One region of the Laedolimicola intestinihominis genome, then DNA from elsewhere that is predicted to be linked to it. Evidence: predicted binding sites of a transcription regulator. Region 1 holds the regulator's gene; the other holds the start of a gene.
The links. Region 1 encodes HrcA, which represses chaperone genes, less so after heat shock. Its sites were predicted from a motif close to TGTTAGCACTCNNNNNNNNNGAGTGCTAACA; they were not measured.
Positions count from the first base shown of each region.

Region 1 (3,392 bases):
AACCTTCTCGCCCAGATAGTTCTCTGCGTCTGCTTTCAGCTTCTGCAGAATCATAGCGGAAATCTCCTGCGGAGTGTACTGCTTTCCGTCGATGTTTACTTTGTGATCGGTACCCATCTCTCTCTTAATAGAAGAAATGGTTTTCTCGGAGTTGGTAACTGCCTGACGCTTTGCCGGCTCGCCTACCAGTCTCTCGCCTGTCTTTGTAAATGCCACTACAGACGGTGTGGTTCTTGCTCCCTCTGTATTTGCTACTACTACGGGCTTACCACCCTCCATAACTGCTACGCAGCTGTTTGTTGTTCCTAAGTCGATACCAATAATCTTGCTCATAATAGAGACCTCCTCAATGTATTCTGATTGTAAAATGTAATTTCTTAGTTTGCGACTTTTACCATGCTGTGACGGATTACCGTATCCTTGTACATGTAACCCTTCTGGAATTCCTCGGCTACTACATTTTCGCCAAGCTCTTCATCCTCCACGTGCATCACTGCGTTGTGGTAATTCGGGTCAAACTCCCCGCCCACTGCCTCGATGGGTTCTACACCCAGATCGGTCAGAGTGGTCATCAGCTGGCTGTATATCTTATCCATACCTACGATGACCGGATTTTCTTTCTGATCCTCAGGTACAGATGCAAGACCGCGTTCAAAATTGTCTACCACCGGAAGGATTTTCTCGATGACATCCCGGGCTCCCACTTCATACATGTGGGACTTCTCCTTCTCGGTTCTCTTTCGGAAGTTATCGAATTCGGCCATCTGGCGCTTTACGCGATCCTCAAGCTCCTCGATTTTCTCTTCCATCTTGTCTTTTTTCTTTTTCTTCTTCAGCATCTCCGGCTCCTCTCCGGCTTCTGTCTCCTCCGGTTTCTCGCCGCCGGTGCTTTCTTTTTCTTCGGAAGCTTCTTCTGCTTTCACAGTTTCTTCTTCCTTTGCTTCTTCATTCTGAAGCTCTTCGTTTTTGATTTCCTGTTCCACGGGTTCTTGCCCCTTTCTATTTCTTATTTCTATTGTAAATCTCGTCCAGCTGCTCAGTCAGGGTCTTCAGCGTCTTCAATACATTCTCGTAATCCATTCGCTTGGGACCGATGATTCCGATGGTTCCCTGCAAGCCCTCGCCCAATTCGTAAGTAGCAGTGACTACACTGCAGTCCTTCATGGACTGTATGGGTGTCTCCTGTCCGATGTAAACCTGGATGCCTTTGCTGTCACTGTTCTCCAGTGTCTGATTTACCAGGTCAGACAGCTGCTGCTTTTCCTCGAAGGTGCTGATCAGCTCGCTTGCTTTGCCGTTATCGGAAAGCTCCGGATAGCGGAAGATGTTGGTCGCTCCTGAGGTATATATCTCTACCTCGTCCTCGGAGTGGATGACTTCTGCCACCGCATCAATGACGCTGCCCACCAGCTCGCTGTGGATACCTGCCTGCTCTTTCAGATTCTGAATCATCGCCAGATTAATTTCCTCAATGGACAGGCCGTTCAGTACACTGTTCAACAGGATATTCAGCTTCAGGACTGTCTCCTGGTCGAGCTCCTCGGTCACGTCGATGACTTTGTTGCGGACAATGTTTCCTTCTATCATAATAACTGTAAGGATCTGCGTCGCGTTGACTTTGGAGAGCTGGATGAACTTCAGCTTGTTCCTGTGATAAGTGGGGGCCGATACCATGGTAGCATAATTGGTATTGGCAGCCAGGACCTTCACAACCTGCTTCAATACCTGCTCCATCTTATCGGTTCGCTCAATCATCAGGTCTTTCAGCTCCTGTACCTCGTGATTCTTCTCTTCCAGAATACGATCCACGTATAAGCGGTATCCTTTATCAGAAGGAATTCGTCCGGCTGAGGTATGGGGCTGCACGATGTAACCCATCTCCTCCAGGTCTGACATTTCATTTCGAATCGTCGCGGAGCTCAGATTCAAATCTGAGTATTTGGAAATGGTTCTGGAACCTACCGGCTCGCCCGTCTCCATATAGTTACGGATGATTGCCTGAAGGATTTTCTGTTTTCTCTCATCCAGTTCCATTTCGTTCACCTCTTCTTTACTGGTTTCTTTTCATTTCTTTGTTGCTTTTATCTATTAGCACTCTGCCCTCTCGAGTGCTAACATTAAGATAGCACTATGATTTTGGTTTGTCAAGCGGGTTTATAGTTTTTTTAGAAATCTTTTTTGCTTTCCTTTATATAAGGTAAGAAAAACGGACGGAGAGAAAAGGAACCGGGGCGGGCTTACCCTCACTCCCCCGTTTTGCACTATATAATTAAGTAGTCTGACACTTTATAGATTTTTTATAAATTATTTTCAAAAAAGTACTTGATCTTTTCTTTCAGCAGTGTTATAAATGGGTACAGAAAAAGAAAAAGGCCCTGTATCAGATATGGAAATGTATTTGATGCCGGGACTTTCTTTTTTATATTTTATTATTTTAACAACATATTTTACCAATATAACTTAGAAGAAGAAAGGAGTCAGATTTATGAACATCAGCAAATTTACACAGAAATCCATTCAAGCTGTAAACGAACTGGAAAAGCTGGCCTATGAGTATGGCAATCAGGAGATTGAACAGGAACATCTTCTGATGAGTCTGCTCCGTCAGGAGGACAGTCTGATCTTGAAGCTTGTCGCGAAGATGGGCATCGACCAGAATCTGTTTCTGAATGGCGTGGAACAGGCATTAAATAAGAGAGTAAAGGTTTCCGGCGGACAGCCCTATATCGGTCAGTATTTAAATAAGGTACTGATCAGCGCTGAGGATGTGGCAAAGCAGATGGGCGATGAGTACGTCTCTGTAGAGCATCTGTTTCTGGCCATGTTAAATGACCCCAGTCCTTCTGTAAAGGAGCTGTTCCGGGAATACGGCATTACCAGGGATCGTTTTCTGCAGGCGCTGTCCTCTGTGAGAGGCAACCAGCGTGTAACCAGTGACAATCCGGAGGCTACCTATGATACTTTAAGTAAATATGGTTCTGACCTGGTGGAAAAGGCACGGGAGCAGAAGCTTGACCCGGTCATCGGTCGTGACGCGGAGATCCGGAATGTGATTCGGATTCTGTCCCGTAAGACCAAGAATAACCCGGTTTTAATCGGTGAACCCGGCGTCGGCAAGACCGCCGTTGTGGAGGGTTTGGCACAGCGTATCGTGCGGGGCGATGTACCGGAGGGTCTAAAGGACAAGAAGGTATTTTCCCTGGATATGGGCGCGCTGGTGGCCGGCGCCAAGTACCGCGGCGAATTTGAGGAGCGTCTGAAAGCCGTTCTGGAGGAGGTCCGGAAGAGCGAGGGCAAGATCATCCTCTTCATCGATGAGCTGCACCTGATTGTGGGCGCAGGCAAGACCGACGGAGCTATGGACGCCGGCAATATGCTGAAGCCTATGCTGG
Region 1 covers NZ_JBBMFE010000012.1:35,196-38,587, reverse strand. The annotation lists gene dnaK (molecular chaperone DnaK) at 1-333, opposite strand, end outside; gene grpE (nucleotide exchange factor GrpE) at 378-983, opposite strand; gene hrcA (heat-inducible transcriptional repressor HrcA) at 1,000-2,034, opposite strand; gene clpB (ATP-dependent chaperone ClpB) at 2,486-3,392, shown strand, end outside.

Region 2 (3,392 bases), on a different contig from region 1:
ACAGATTTACATGTTCGCCGTCTTTGTGCTCCAGAATGTACTGAACTAGCTTGTTGTTGGCGTTCAGGACCAGAGTTTCTCCACCGCCGAACATACCCAGATCCATGCCGTTCATGCTGTACATCTTCATCATATCCTGCATTCTGCGGCTTTCCTCGGAGAGGGTAATCATGGAGGAGATATTTTCGTTCTTCATCTTCTCTACTTTCACGTCCAGCTTGTCATTGCCCAGAGCCTTCCGGAAGATTTCAGTCAGGGAATCGGTGGTCTCCTTCAGCTCTGCCTCGTCGGTGGCTTCCACGAAGTCCTCGGTCAGATCTGCGTCGATCCGCTGGAACTTGATCTTGTCATTCTTCATTTCCAGATGGGAAATGAAGGGAGCGTCGATATTGTGCTTCAGGATGACAGCGTTCTTGCCTTCCTCGCGGAAGAGATTGATATACTGGCTCTGCTGTACCTCGTCGGTTACGTAGAAGATGGTCGTCTTTTCCGGCTCCTTCTCCTCGGTATCCTCCTGCTTGTCGTCCGGGTTTTCCACCACGTCCACATCGGCGGCCTCCTCCTCCGGAACCAGATCCTTCAGAGTCTGATACTTGCCGTCCAGATCCTTGAACAGGATATAATCGCTCATCTTGTCACAGAACTTCTCATCCTTCAGGCAGCCGAATTTGATAAACGGGCTGATGTCGTCCCAGTACTTCTCATAGGTTTCCCGATCGGTCTTGCACATACCGGTCAGCTTGTCTGCTACCTTCTTGGAGATGTAATCGGAAATCTTCTTTACAAAGCCGTCGTTCTGCAGGGCGCTTCGTGATACGTTCAGCGGCAGATCCGGGCAGTCGATGACGCCCTTTAAGAGCATCAGGAATTCCGGAATGACTTCCTTGATATTATCTGCGATAAATACCTGGTTGTTGTACAGCTTGATGGTTCCCTCGATGGAATCATACTCCGTATTGATCTTCGGGAAGTACAGGATACCCTTCAGGTTAAAGGGATAATCCATGTTCAGGTGAATCCAGAACAGAGGCTCCTTGTAATCCTGGAACACCTTGCGGTAAAAGGCCTTGTATTCCTCGTCAGAGCACTCATTGGGGTGTTTGGTCCACAGCGGGTGGATATCGCTTAAGGAAACGGGACGCTTGTTGATTTTGACCCGATCCCGGGCCGGGGATACCTCTTTGGTCTCTTTGGTGCCGTCCTCTTTTTCGATCTCCTCCGTCTTGGCGTCCTCATGGATATGCTCGACCACCACGTCGTCTTCGCGTAACTCGGACTCGTCGATGGTTTCGTATTCCTGTTCCGCATTTGCCTTCTCCAGGAAAATCTCTACAGGCATGAAGGAGCAGTACTTACTGATAACCTCCCGGGCGCGGTATTCATTGGCGAACTCCAGGCAGTCCTCATTGAGGAACAGGGTAATCTCTGTACCGATCTCTGTGCGGGTTCCCTCAGACATATCGTATTCGGTACCGCCATCGCACTCCCAGTGAACGGCTTTCGCGCCATCCTTATAGGAAAGGGTGTCGATGTGAACCTCGTCTGCTACCATGAATGCGGAGTAGAAGCCCAGTCCGAAATGACCGATGATCTGGTCGTCATTGGCCTTATCCTTGTACTTCTCCAGGAAATCAGCCGCTCCGGAAAATGCGATCTGGTTGATGTATTCCTCGACTTCTTCTGCGGTCATACCAAGTCCGGTATCGATGAATTTCAGAGTTTTCTCTTCCGGGTTCACAATCACGCGGACGCTGTCCTTGTGGCCTTCCGGATAGTTGTATTCACCAATCAGGGCAAGCTTATGAAGCTTCGTAATCGCGTCGCAGCCGTTGGAAATCAGCTCGCGGAAGAAGATATCGTGGTCGGAATAGAGCCACTTCTTGATAATCGGGAAAATATTTTCGCTGTTAATGGAAAGACTTCCATGTGTATTTGCCATTTTCGTTCACTCCTTTAAGTAGGTATGTTTCGTAACTGATAAATATTGTAACGCGGCGGAATGGAAAAGTCAATAGAAAATCAGCACTCTAATCAGGCGAGTGCTAACAAAATTTCCGTAAAGTTTATAAAAATTCTATAAACAGGGAAAAGAAGATCTGGTATAATAAAACATATATGAGCGAGGGAGATACAAAGGATGAAAGAGTGGAAGAAAAGCAGATGGCTGATGCCGCTGCTGTTGATTTTAGCGGGCATTCTTCTGGAAATATTCGTATTTAATTTCCGACATTGGGAAGCATATCTGTGGAAGGACGAGCATAGGAATTTTGAGGAGCAGATACTGGGCGAAGGCCTGGAGCAGGTGAATGATAGCCTGTATCGTGTTACAGCGGAGAATGGAGAGGAGACATCCTGTATCGAACTGCTCAATATACAGCAGAAGCTTTACAATATTCAGATTGATATGCGTGTGGAAAATCCGGTTTCACCGGAAGACCGGGCTGTCAGTGTTCAGGTGAAGGCGTCGGACGAGGCCAATGAAAAATATTTTCGTCTGCCGGAACGTAAGATCGTAAATGGTGTGGAAAAAAGCCAGTATATGCGGCTGCATCTGAGCGGAAGCTCCCCGGAAATGCTGATTATCATTCACGCGTCCAAAGGACAGCTCATTCGGATTTCCGACATCAGCGGCAATGTGTCCGTGCCGTTTTTCTACTCTCTGGCGCGGCTGCTGGCTGTATGGGGGCTGCTTATCGCTGGCTGGTATCTGCGCCCGTCTTCGGAGGTTCACCGGAAAAAATATGTGGAATGCGGCTATAAGGGCGTTCTTTTTGCGGCAGTGCTTCTCGGACTGGAATTCGCGGCGGCCTTTGCGGTGCAGCAGGAGAATCTGACGGCGGTGGAGCAGGCGCCCACCATGACCTGGATGACCCAGTACCAGCTGCTGGCCCATTCCCTGGCGAAGGGCGAGACACGGCTTGAAATAGAGCCGGGTGAGACATTAAAATCCCTGGAGAACCCTTACGATTACCGGATGCGGAGCGCGGTGATGGAAAATGCGGATGAGAGCTATATGTGGGATACCGCTTATTACAGGGAACATTATTACGTCTATTTTGGAGTCGTACCGGAGCTTCTGTTTTTCCTGCCCTGTTATCTGCTCACAGGCGCGGATTTTTCGACGCTTACGGCAGTTTGGCTGTCCTGCAGCCTGTTTATGGCCGGTGTATTTGTATTACTTGGAGAAATTGTAAAAAATTGGTATCGCAATACGTCCTATTCGGTCTGGCTGCTTTTGAGCCTTTTGATTGCCAATGGCAGCGGTGTCTGGAGCTTTTACCGATATCCCACCTTCTATGACATCCCATTGATGCTGGGCATGGCCTGCGGCGTCTGGGGACTGGCTTTCTGGATGAAATCGCTGAAAGGGGAACGGGTCAATCGGTTGGAAA
Region 2 covers NZ_JBBMFE010000021.1:18,358-21,749, forward strand. The annotation lists gene htpG (molecular chaperone HtpG) at 1-1,939, opposite strand, end outside; gene WMO29_RS15890 (hypothetical protein) at 2,138-3,392, shown strand, end outside.
Region 2: htpG (molecular chaperone HtpG) is a predicted target of HrcA. The motif match lies at 2,018-2,048, and genes of this name have one in related genera.